DNA from 3 places in the Rhizobium sp. BK289 genome. Region 1 is predicted to be linked to each of the others. Evidence: riboswitches for the same ligand, from Rfam matches in the RefSeq annotation. Region 1 holds a riboswitch; each other region holds the start of a gene.
What was found. Region 1 has a riboswitch for thiamine pyrophosphate ahead of thiM (hydroxyethylthiazole kinase). Riboswitches for the same ligand answer to the same signal wherever they lie in the genome.
Positions count from the first base shown of each region.

Region 1 (4,233 bases):
CGTCACCCGCAAGATGACCGCCCTTGATGAGGACGGCCGAAGGCCCAAACGCTGCCAGAGCAAGCGCCTGACGTGCCATGTCTTCGCGGTTTGAGGCCTCCACGTCATGCAACAGCGCTGCCGCCTCGGGCAGGTTCGGCGTTATGACTGTCGCAAGCGGTAACAGCCGCATGGTCAGCACGTCGACGGCATCGGCGGCAAGCAGGGCGGCGCCACCTTTCGCGATCATCACGGGATCGAGCACGACGGGCACATCGCCATGTCGCGCCAGAATGTCCGCGACCGCATCCGCAATCGCGGCGTTGGCAATCATCCCGATCTTGATCGCATCGACCCGGATATCGGCGAAGATCGCATTGATCTGATCCGCCACGAAAGAGGGTGGCACCGGATGGACACCGACGACGCCTTGCGTGTTCTGCGCCGTCAGTGCGGTTAGGGCCGCCATTCCATAAACGCCGCGGGCGGAGAAGGCCTTCAGGTCGGCCTGGATACCGGCGCCGCCGGAGGGATCGGAGCCGGCGATGGACAGGACATTGCGGATCATTGGCGAGCCTCCTTGATGGCGTTCGCGATGAGGGCCGTCGCCTTTCGCGGGTCCGCTTGGCCACAGATGGCGGAGACGACCGCAAGGCCGTCCGCGCCTACCGAGAAAACCTCTCGCGTATGCTCCACTTTGAGGCCGCCGATCGCAACCGATGGAACGGGGCAGAGCCCGACGATGCGGGCAAGACCGTCGAAGCCGATCGGTTGCTTGTGATCGGGCTTGGTCGGTGTGGCAAAGACCGGACCGATGCCGGCATAGTCGACGATACCAGGGTCTATGAGGGTCGCGAGGACCTCGGTTTCCACCGAGAGGCCGAGGATCATGTCCGGCCCGATCCGGCGGCGTGCTTTGGCGGCGTTCATATCCTCCTGTCCGATGTGGAGACCGTCGGCGCCGATGGCGATGGCGGCTTCCACATTGTCGTTGACGATCAGCCGGGCATTGGTTCCCTGCAGGATCTTTTTGAGAGCGCGGCCTGTCTCGATCACGGCTGCGGTCGGAGCATGCTTGTCGCGCAGCTGTACGATCGTGGCACCGCCGGCAACGGCCGCACGGGTCGTTTCGATCATGCCGAGGTCACCACACAGCACGGGATCGAGGACGAGGTAGAGTGAGAGATCGAAGTCTTTCATGCTGCCGATATCCTTGCGTCGCGATCCAGCAGTTCCGGCGTAAGCGCTGCGAGGGCGTCGAGGAAGCGCCAGGAGAAAGAGCCGGGACCATCGGCTGCCGCTCCTGCCTGCGCACCGGCGACGGCGAAGACGGTGAGTGCTGCCGCGGTCGCATCGAATGGCTCATCCGGCGTTGCTGCGGCAAAGGCGCCGACGAGGCAAGTCAGCGAGCAGCCGAGGGCCGTCACCTGCGGCATGAATGGCGAACCGCCGGCGATCCGCTTCGCCTTCCGCCCATCCGTCACGAAATCCGTGACGCCGGTAACGGCGACCACGCAATCGTGCTTTACCGCGAGCTGCCGGGCGGACTCTTCCGCCTGCTCGACGGCGTCGCGGCTATCGACGCCCTGACCGCGGCTGGTGCCGCCGGCAAGGGCGATGATCTCGGATGCATTGCCGCGAATGATCCTCGGCTGCAGCTCCAGCAGTTGGGCTACCGCCTTGCGACGAAACTCTGTCGCATAATGGGCGACGGGATCGAGAACCCAGGGCTTGCCGGCATTGTTGGCCGATTGCGCTGCCTTCAGCATGCCCGCAAGCCAGCCCGACGAGAGCGTGCCGATATTGATCGTCAGCGCGCCGGAGATCGCGGCAAACTCGCCCGCTTCCTCTTCGGCATGCACCATCGCCGGCGACGCACCGGCGGCGAGCATCACATTGGCCGTAATATTCATGGCGACAAAATTGGTAATGCATTGCACCAGCGGTGGGTTTGCCCGCACGGCAGCGAGCAGGTTGCCGGCTGTGATTTGGTCTTGCATATCGCCCCTTTCAGGCGGGCGAGACGCGAAGGGACGACGTGCTGAGCGTTGCAAGGTCCCGAGCGACTCCCTCCGCCAGCATGATCTGGTTCAGGTTCGAAGGGTTCTTCTCAGCCCGCCGGAAAGCGGACGCCCCTGTCTCTCATCCTCCTTCTTTTCGCAGACAAAGACGCCGATGTCATCAGCAAATCACAAAGGCCTCCGCGATGGTCGCGAATTGGAAGCGCCTTATTTCCGGGCGAGACATGCAGCTAGCGCATGGGTGCAGTGATCTCTTAGCTCTGCAAAAGATTGAGGGGTTCGACTATATATTTCTCATCGAAGCGACGGGAGCGCCAAGCACGGCCGCTCAGCTTCGAAAGCCCAAGGAAAGGGGATCATCATGAACGTAGCACGCTCTTTCAATAACTGGCGCAAGTATCGTCAGACGGTCGCCGAACTGGGCCGTATGTCCACGCGCGAACTGCATGATCTGGGTATCGATCGCGGTGATATCCGCAATGTGGCCCGCGCAGCGATCGCTCGCTAACGGCCTCGACGGCTCCTTATAAAGCTGCATTATGCCAGCGCCTGTTCTTCCCGAGCAGGCGCTTTTGTTTTGCCGGGGGAGGGGACGGTCCAGGCTCTTTTCCCGGGCCGCATGCAGATCTGCAAAGCCAGCCGCTTTTCGCATAGCGCATAACTGCCCTGCAAAGAAATGCCTATCCTATGAGCAAGAATCGGCTATTATGCTTTTCATCGAAGCGATGCATCTCCTCCCGCATCCCTTCGTTTTTGCAGACGTCCTTCTCCTCCTCCCAGGGACGACTGCGGGAACAGCGGCATTCCTCCTCCCGTCCGCTGTTCGGTTCTTGTAGAAAGCCTGCCGCTCCTCCTCCCGCGGCAGGCTTTTTCGTTTCAGGCCGCATTCAACCGATTTCCGCTTCATCGTCACCGGCCCCATCGCGCGTCGGACGCGGTCATTGCCGTTGCGCCACCTCCGATCGCTGCTTGTTTTGAAAACCGAAGACCACCTCTCGCAAAAATGAACAGTCGCCACTATGTGCGACACCTGTAGCGCGCTACATCGAAGACCAACCCCCAACGTGATTCCCCGAAACAGGAGGATGCCCATGACCGGTTCTGCCGAATACACGCCGCCGAAGATCTGGACCTGGAACAAGGCCAATGGCGGCCAGTTCGCTAATATCAATCGCCCGATCGCGGGACCGACCCACGAAAAGGAACTGCCTGTTGGACGTCATCCTCTCCAGCTCTATTCGCTTGGTACGCCGAATGGCGTGAAGGTCACCATCCTGCTCGAAGAGCTGCTGGCACTCGGTCATAGCGGCGCGGAATATGATGCCTGGCTGATCAAGATCGGCGAGGGCGACCAGTTCGGCAGCGGTTTCGTCGACGTCAACCCGAATTCCAAGATTCCGGCCTTGCTCGACCGCAGTGGCCCGAAGCCTGTCCGCGTTTTCGAATCCGGCTCGATCCTGGTGTATCTCGCCGAGAAATTCGGCGCCTTCCTGCCGAGCGAGCAGCCGGCTCGCGCCGAATGCCTCTCCTGGCTATTCTGGCAGATGGGTAGCGCGCCCTATCTCGGCGGCGGCTTCGGTCACTTTTACGCCTATGCCCCGACAAAGATCGAATATGCGATCGATCGCTTCGCCATGGAAGTGAAGCGCCAGCTCGACGTGCTCGACCGTCGTCTTGCCGAAAGCGAATATATCGCCGGCAGCGACTATACGATCGCCGATATCGCCATCTGGCCGTGGTACGGCGGTTTGGTCAAAGGCTGGCAGTATGGCGCGGCCGAGTTCCTGCAGGTGCAGGATTACAAGAATGTTCAGCGCTGGGCCGAACAGGTCTACTCGCGTCCTACCGTCAAGCGCGGCCGCATGGTCAATCGCATGTCTGGCGATCCGTCCGAGCAGCTGCGTGAGCGCCACGATGCCAGTGACTTCGAGACCAAGACGCAGGATAAGATCGAAGCCGCAAGCTGACAGGCAGTTTTGCGCGTTATTTCTTCGAACCCGCGGTCTCCGGATCGCGGGTTTTTTATTGGCTTTGCCAGCGATCTTCGTCACGCGGCCACGTCAGCCTCGCTCCATCTTGTCGGGTCTAATGTCCTGCTGCCGAGGCTTTATCGCCCGGCAGAAAACGCAAGGCGCTCCTGCAATGCGTTTTACCGATGACGCAAAAGGAATGCTTCTCCATGCAGCAAGTTGCTGATGATAATGCCCTGGACAACAATGTCATCGCAGGCGCG
Region 1 is NZ_JACHZO010000001.1:631,577-635,809, forward strand. Features, by position in the region: gene thiD (bifunctional hydroxymethylpyrimidine kinase/phosphomethylpyrimidine kinase) at 1-547, opposite strand, end outside; gene thiE (thiamine phosphate synthase) at 544-1,179, opposite strand; gene thiM (hydroxyethylthiazole kinase) at 1,176-1,979, opposite strand; TPP riboswitch at 2,030-2,126, opposite strand; gene FHT84_RS02920 (DUF1127 domain-containing protein) at 2,362-2,508, shown strand; gene yghU (glutathione-dependent disulfide-bond oxidoreductase) at 3,092-3,967, shown strand; gene FHT84_RS02930 (hypothetical protein) at 4,180-4,233, shown strand, end outside.

Region 2 (4,233 bases), on a different contig from region 1:
GGGCATTGTCGATGAAAAGGCCCGACAGATCGCTAAAACCGAGGACGGAAAACAGCGAACCGGCCGGCAGCGCCAGCGTGAGATCGCCCGGCCGAAGCGGCACCGCTTCCTCGTCACCGGATGTCAGCAGGACATCGAAGCCCTTCTCGGCCAAGCAGATCCCATAAAGCAGATGCTGGATGGCATGATCGGAGCGTTCGCCGCCCATGGCGCCGGCGAGAATCAGTCTTGTGGCGCCGCGATCGACCGCTTCCGAGACGGCAATTTCACCATCGGTCGCAGCCTTCGCCGCCGGATAGGGCTGCTTGGGCACATCGGGAAAGGCAGCTTGCAAATCCGCGGGTGTGGAATCGAAATCGCCGACCCACAGCTCAGGCTCCACTCCGAGCGCGACCGCGTGGCGCATGCCGCCATCGGCTGCGATGAAACGGCTGCCGGAAATGGCGGCGCGCAACCGCTTTGTCAAGCGAAGCTCGCCTCCGAGCAGGATGGTGAAGGTGGTGGACTGGCTCATGAGGCATGCCCATAGCGCAAAGTCATGTCCCTAGGGAAGAGCAGCATAGGCAAGAACGGCCGCGAGGGCGGCTCAGTCGTCCGTTTCCTTGAGGCGCGCCTGGAAAACCCGCTCATAGCCGCTGACATAACGATCAAACAGCAGCGAGAAGCTCTCGATCTCCTCCTGCGTCCAGTCGGCGAAGATGCTGCCGATGACGGAATATTTCTGTGCCTGGATCTCCGACAACAATCTCTGCCCGAGCGCGGTCAACACCACCACGATGCGCCGCGCATCCGCCTGCGACGCCTTGCGCCGCAACACGCCACGCGTCACCATGTCTGCAACGATGCGGCTCGCCCGCGACGGATCGATGCGCAGCATCTCGGCAATCGTGCCGACGGTGACTTCGCCCGTCTCCTCCGCTCGCCGCACGACATCGAGCACGTCGAGATGGGACAGCTCGAGTCCCGGCGCGACGCTCTGGATGGCAAGCCTGCCGATCATGCGGCGACCTGTCAGCAGGCGCATGCGCGTCATCGCATGGCCGATACGCAGGAGATTCTCGTCGTCGGTCAGGGCCTGGGCTTCAATTTCACGTGTATTCGTCGCAGATGTCATCTTTCCACCATACCAGAGGCGGTAAAGAAATAAAACATGCAAACAGCATTCACCTGTCATTGACATTTATGTGCTAACGGCACATATATATCGACTATGAAAACCGGGCGTCCCGCGCATTCGATCGACCGCGCAGCGTTTCGGCCAAGTTCGGATTTTTGCCCCATGGACATGCAGACAACGTTCGCGCCGCTCGTAGCGGATCATAAACGGCGGCTTATACTCTTTCTGTTTCTGATGACTGCCATGTTCATGGCAACGCTCGACAACCAGATCGTCTCGACGGCGCTTCCGACGATCGTTGGCGAATTCGGGCATCTGGAGCGTTTCGGCTGGATCGGGTCAGCCTATCTTCTCTCGCTCTCCGCCGTCATGCCTGTCTACGGCAAGCTCGGCGATCTCTTCGGCCGCAAATATGTGATGATGACGGCGATCGCGATCTTCACGATCGGCTCCGCCGTCTGCGGCCTGGCCGTCTCGATGGACACGCTGATTGCCGCCCGCGTCCTTCAGGGCCTTGGGGGCGGCGGCATCCTGGTGTCGATCTTCGCCGTCAATGCCGATCTCTTCGAGCCGCGGGAACGCGCCCGCTACCAGAGCTATTCCAGCCTCGTGCTGATGGCGTCAGGCGCCATCGGCCCGGTTCTCGGCGGCACGATGAGCGATCTCTTCGGCTGGCGCTCGATCTTTCTCGTCAATGTGCCGATCGGCTTTGTCGTGCTGGCCGGTCTCGCCTTCATGCTGCCCTATCGCAAGCCGGCCCGCCGGCCGAAGATCGACTATGCCGGCGCGACCGTTCTTGCACTGACGACGACGAGCATCGTGCTTGCCGCCGACGGCACCGAACTCTTCGGATCGCTGCTGTCGCCGCAGTGCCTCGGCATCATCGCCTTCGGCGCGATTTGCGCCATCGCCTGGGTCTTCATCGAACGCCGCGCGCCCGAGCCGATCGTGCCGATGACGCTGTTCCGCAATCCAACATTCGGCCTCCTGCTGATCATCTCGATCACCAGCGGCGCCGTGGCCATCGGCATGGTGAATTATTTCGCGCTCTTCCTGCAGACGACGACTGGCCTTTCGCCCTCGATGGCCGGCCTGCTGTTCATTCTCCTGACCGGCGGCATCGTCTGCGGCTCGCTCTCGGCCGGCCGGCTGATTGCGGCCAAAGGGCGTTACAAACCCTTTGCCATCGCGAGCGCTGCCTGCAGCGCCATCGCATTTGGCTTGCTCGCCGTCCTGCCTGCCGGCACGCCCGTCGTCTTCATCGGTGGCCTGATGCTGCTGCACGGCATCGGTATCGGCCTCGCGCAGCAGGTTCCCGTCATCGGCGTGCAGAATGCGGCCGGTGCCCGGGACGTCGGCGCGGCGACCGGTGCGGTCACGCTCTCGCGCATGGGCGGCGCCTCGATCGCCATCTCCGTCTACGGCGCCATCATCGCCGCCAAGCTCGGCAATGTCGGCGTCTCCATATCGGGCGTATCCGATATCGAACAGTTGACGCCGAAGATGATGGCCGCATTGCCCGAGGCGACCCGCGAGGCCGTCGCTAACGCCTATGCGAGCGCTTTCAGCCCGCTGTTCATGACGGCTGCCGGCATCTGCCTCATCGGACTGCTGACCGCGCTGACGCTGAAGAACGTGCAGCTGCCCGGTGCAACGAAGAAATTCGAAAGCCCAACGGCCGCCGCTCACGCCGCCGAGTAAGATCACCCACCTGCAATCGACAGGGGAATCATTTCCCTTGTCATCCCTTCGTCACAAGGCTAAATCTGCCGACGCTCTAACGGGGTGCCTCATATCCTCTAGGATATCTGGCTGAGAGGCTTTCACTGGCCAACCCGCGGAACCTGATCCGGCTAACACCGGCGGAGGGATTAGACGCGTGACGAAATCATAGCGCCCTTTTCCCCTTCAAGACGAAACCAAAGTGGAGGCGCTGTCGTGCAAAACCGATCCCTATTGTCATTCTTCGCCGGCCTGGCCCTTTCCGCCGGCGCTACGTTTTTTGCTGCCCAGACGGCCGAGGCAGCCGACAAGACCTTGACCATCTACACCTATGAGAGCTTCACCGCCGATTGGGGTCCGGGCGCCAAGGTCAAGGCCGCCTTCGAGAAGACCTGCGGCTGCACGGTCAACTACGTCGCCGTCACCGATGGCGTGGCACTTCTCTCCCGCCTGAAGCTGGAAGGTACGGGCACCAAGGCCGATGTCGTTCTCGGCCTGGACACCAATCTCATAGATGAAGCGAAGGATACCGGCCTCTTCGATGCAAGCGGTGTCGACACCTCGGCCCTCAAGGTTCCGGGGGGTTTCAAGGACGACGTCTTTGTGCCCTATGACTACGGCCATTTCGCCGTGATCTACGACAGCCAGACGGTCAAGAACCCGCCGAAGAGCATGAAGGATCTTGTCGAGGGCGACCCCTCGCAAAAGATCGTCATCGAAGACCCGCGCACCTCGACGCCGGGTCTTGGCCTGCTGCTCTGGGTCAAGTCGATCTACGGCGACAAGGCAGCCGATGCCTGGACGAAGCTCAAGGGACGCATCCTGACCGTCACCCCCGGCTGGTCGGAAGCCTACGACCTATTCACCAAGGGCGAAGCGCCGATGGTGCTCTCCTACACGACGTCGCCGGCCTACCACATGATCGAAGACAAGACCGACCGCTATCAGGCGGCCGCCTTCTCGGAAGGACACTATATCCAGATCGAGGTCGCCGGCCTCATCAAGTCCTCGCCGAACAAGGAGCTTGCCCGCGATTTCCTGAAGTTCATGATCTCCGCCGGTTTCCAGGACATCATCCCGACAAGCAATTGGATGATGCCGGCCTCCGCCACTTCGGAGCCGCTGCCGGATGCCTTCAGCAAGCTCGTCGTGCCGTCGAAGACCTTCCTGATGAGCCCCGAGGTCGTCGACAAGAACCGCAAGGCCTGGATCGACGAATGGCTGGCCGCCACCAGCGGCAACTGATGCCTTGACGATACTTACGGCACCAGAGCGAAGACGCGCCATTTCCAGCGGGGCATTCGGCCTCGCCGGCGTCGTGCTCTTCGTCGGGATCGCTGTCTTCGTCCTCTTAGCCGCCGGTATCGAATCCGGCGACACCAATCCCCTGACAG
Region 2 is NZ_JACHZO010000003.1:378,219-382,451, forward strand. Features, by position in the region: gene FHT84_RS07985 (thiamine diphosphokinase) at 1-514, opposite strand, end outside; gene FHT84_RS07990 (MarR family winged helix-turn-helix transcriptional regulator) at 587-1,114, opposite strand; gene FHT84_RS07995 (MDR family MFS transporter) at 1,280-2,818, shown strand; TPP riboswitch at 2,889-3,005, shown strand; gene thiB (thiamine ABC transporter substrate binding subunit) at 3,092-4,084, shown strand; gene thiP (thiamine/thiamine pyrophosphate ABC transporter permease ThiP) at 4,095-4,233, shown strand, end outside.
Region 2: another riboswitch for thiamine pyrophosphate. It lies ahead of thiB (thiamine ABC transporter substrate binding subunit); the one in region 1 lies ahead of thiM (hydroxyethylthiazole kinase).

Region 3 (4,233 bases), on a different contig from region 1:
AAGAACAAGCAGGGATTGATGTTTGCGATCCGCGATGAGGCCCAGCAGCCGTTTCAGGAGCTGGCTGAGCGGATGTCGAAGGAACTCCCGACAAATCCGCTTGATCTCGTGGCCGAGGCGATTGCCGGGATATTCGACGATGTCCAGGGCGACCCGCGCAAGAGAAGCATGCTGAAGGTGATGATGCACCTCGACATGGCCTTTTGTGACGGCACCACGAACCGCGCCAGCTCCTTCCGCCACGATATGCACGAGCATTTCGAACGCATATTCACCCTGATGAATGAAAAGACGAAGCTGCCCGCGCCATGGACGCCGGATACGGCCGCCTCCGCGCTGACGGCGGTCATCGGCGGGCTGATCACCGAATGGACGCTCGACAGGGGTAATTTCCAGCTCGTGCCTTGCGGACAGATGTTCATCAAGATGATCTTGAAGACATGGTTCCCGCAGGAGCGGACACATGAGGTAGAGACCTCGGCTGCATAAGGCGGGTCACGCGATATCAAAGCCTTGAACAAAAAAGGATCCGGAGGGAAAGCCGGATCCTTTACTTTGATCGGAGGTCAACCGATCGGTGAAAGAAGCCTGACGGATTGGAACATCAGGCTTCCCTATACCCGGCACGAGGCCGGGTAATTCAAAATTAGAAGCTACGCTCGAAGCGCAGGATACCAGCCCACTGATCTTCGTTCACAGAATCGAAGTTGGTGTAGGAGACTTCCGGCTCGATGAGCAGGTTCTTGACCGGGTTCCACTTGACGTTCGTGGTTGCGGCAAAGATCTTCGAGTCGGTGTAGGCGAGCTGCAGGTTCCACTTCAGCTTTTCGTTGATCGGAACGGCAACGCCACCCCAAACGGCCCAGTCACCCCAGCCGCACTTGGATGCATCGTCGATGGGGCAAGCCGAACGGTCGAGGTTGGTACCTGCATACTTGTTGAGCTTGTCGCCATCGGTGTTCCAGCCACCCATCAAGAAGGCCGAGAACGCGCCGAAGTCGGCATCGACACGAGCCTTGATAGCGCCTTCTTCGACGATCGAGTCGTAACCGCCAACGACCTTGAAGCCCCATGCGCCAGACTTGAAGCCGGCACCGGCGACGACGTCAGGAGCATAGTGATTGCCCTTGTCGTCGGACCACCAGCTTGAGCCGTAGGAGGCGTCGGAGCCGCTGGAGTTCGAGTCTTCAACCGAGATCACAGCCGTGAAGCCGTTGCCGGCATCGTAGCTGTAGGTCAACTGGTTGAGTTCGTACGGGCCGTCATAGATCACGTCGTCGTTGATGACGTCGCCGGCATAACCGATGTAGTAGTTATACTGGGAGTCGGCCTTACCGACGAGGAAGCCGCCGAGGCTGATATTGGCGAACAGCAGCTTGGTGGAGGTGGAGTTGCCGTCGTTCCAGTCCCAACGGACGACCGTGTTGGTCTTCAGCGGGCCGTATTCGGTGTCGGTCGCGGTGTCGATGCTCAGCTCTGCACGGGTGTGCCACAGCGTACCGTTCTTGCTGTTCGGGTTGTAGGCATCGTACCACTCGCCTTCGGTACGGACACGGCCGCCGATCTTGAGGCAGGTTTCAGTGCCCGGAATGAAGAAGTAACCAGCACCGTAAGCGTCGCAGATGCGGACGTATTCCAGCGGCTCCGGCTCTGCAGCAACGATAGCGTCAGCTGCTTGGGCACCGGAAACTGCTGCGAGCGCAGCAGCGGAGCCGAGAAGAAGGCTCTTGATATTCATATTAAACTCCTGGTTGTAATATGCATTTCTAATTTGCCACGAGTGCTGAGCTGGAAACCACCTTGAAGATCGACCCGGTCGAAAACGCGACCGCGCAGCCCGGCAAGTACGCACGTAATGTTGGCTTGAGTCCCCTCGAACCTCCATGATTGTCCCCGCGGCAAAGGTCTTGAAATGCCCCTACCGATCCGGCCGATCGCTCGACCGTAAGACAATTTCTGTCCTGCTTCTGACTTACAAACAGCCCGTATGTTTGTCAATTATGTGAAACCGTGGCGAGCGCCGGTCCAGCGTTAGTCTTGCCGGCTGTTGCTTAAATGCAACTGGGGACGGCAGGGCGAGGTTCGTTTCACCCGAGGAACGCGGGAAGACCGCCAAAGGCGCGAATGCACGACAAGGCTGAGAAACAAAACTCAACAAATCGCCACACACAGAAACGTCGAATCTTCCCAGATTCCAGCTATTCGGGCCATAGGAAGGGAAGAATCGCGCATGAATGAGAATCGGCTGATCTTCATAGCGCCCCCCCGTTCGGCGGCCTCGTCACCAGGGATTATATGCAATCCATCTTTTCCCTGATGCAGACCGGCGCGTAGGCCGGCGTGCAACTGACGCTCGCCCTTCTCGGCAATGACGCGCTGATTACCCGCAACGCAGTACGCTGGTGTCGTCCCCTACCGCTTTATCGGCAACACGGCGCCTCATTATTGAGGGAGCGCCATGCCGCGCCTCACGTGTAAACACGCTTAAATTGTGGATTCTCCAATGCGCCAAGCGCTGGCTCGCGGAAAAATGCAGTCATCATTGCAGGGTTGACAGAAGCCAAAGCAAGAGCATAGCCTTCCAGCATTCACCAGGGGGGTCCCGGCAAGGGGCTGAGATACTGCTGAACAATACGGCTTTGCCGATTGTGGGCGCAGTGACCCGTTGAACCTGATCCAGTTCATACTGGCGTAGGGACGGTGCGAGCGCTCGAAGACTTCGGATTCCCGCGTGGATTCCATGTCGGCGTCTTATCATCATTCCGGCTGATTGACTGGGTCTCCAACCGCAACTTGGAGCCTCAAACCATGACCATTGCCGCAAAGAACCTCATCCCGACGGTCACGACCGGTCCGCTGCCGGCCTCTCGAAAGATCTACGTCCCCGGGGATATCCATACCGACATCCGCGTACCGATGCGTGAGATCAGCGTCCATCCGACATCGGGTGAGCCGCCTGTTATCGTCTACGATTCCTCCGGCCCCTATACCATCGAGGGTGCCGATATCAGCATCGAACAGGGCCTGTCGCAGCTCCGCCGCAGCTGGGTGCTCGCACGCGGCGATGTCGAGGCCTATGAAGGCCGGCATGTGCGTCCCGAAGACAATGGCTTCGTCACCGGCGAACGGCTGACACCGGAATTTCCGGCCAAGCGCCAGCCGCTGCGCGCCAAGGATGGCAAGGCCGTCACCCAGCTTGCCTATGCGCGCGCCGGCATCATCACGCCCGAGATGGAATTCATCGCCATCCGCGAGAATCTCGGCCGCAAGGCGAAAGCCGAGACCCTGATTCGTGACGGCGAGAGCTTCGGCGCCCATATTCCGGATCATGTGACACCCGAATTCGTCCGCCAGGAAGTCGCGGCCGGCCGGGCCATCATCCCGGCCAACATCAATCACCCGGAAAGCGAACCGATGATCATCGGCCGGAACTTCCTGGTGAAGATCAACGCCAATATCGGCAATTCCGCCGTCACCTCCTCCATGGCGGAAGAAGTCGAGAAGATGGTCTGGGCCGCCCGCTGGGGTACCGATACCGTCATGGACCTTTCGACAGGCCGCAACATCCACAATATCCGCGAGTGGATCATCCGCAATTCGCCGCTGCCGATCGGCACCGTCCCGCTCTATCAGGCGCTGGAAAAGGTCGGCGGCATTGCCGAAGAGCTCACCTGGGAGATCTATCGCGACACGCTGATCGAGCAGGCCGAACAGGGCGTCGACTATTTCACCATCCATGCCGGCGTGCGGCTGCATTACATCCCGCTGACAGTCAATCGCGTTACCGGCATCGTTTCACGCGGCGGCTCGATCATGGCCAAGTGGTGTCTCCATCATCACCGCGAGAGCTTCCTTTACGAGCATTTCGAGGAAATCTGCGATATCTGCCGGGCCTATGACGTCTCCTTCTCGCTCGGCGACGGCCTGCGCCCCGGCTCGATCGCCGATGCCAATGATGCCGCGCAGTTTGCCGAGCTCGAAACGCTCGGCGAACTGACGAAGATCGCCTGGGCAAAAGACTGCCAGGTGATGATCGAAGGCCCCGGCCATGTTCCGATGCACAAGATCAAGGAGAACATGGACAAGCAGCTCGCCGTCTGCGGCGAGGCGCCCTTCTACACGCTCGGACCGCTGACGACGGATATCGCGCCGGGCTACGATCACATCACCTCGGGCATCGGCGCTGCCATGATCGGATGGTTCGGGACGGCGATGCTCTGCTATGTCACGCCG
Region 3 is NZ_JACHZO010000012.1:13,189-17,421, forward strand. Features, by position in the region: gene FHT84_RS21925 (TetR family transcriptional regulator) at 1-489, shown strand, start outside; gene FHT84_RS21930 (porin) at 647-1,738, opposite strand; TPP riboswitch at 2,584-2,716, shown strand; gene thiC (phosphomethylpyrimidine synthase ThiC) at 2,809-4,233, shown strand, end outside.
Region 3: another riboswitch for thiamine pyrophosphate. It lies ahead of thiC (phosphomethylpyrimidine synthase ThiC); the one in region 1 lies ahead of thiM (hydroxyethylthiazole kinase).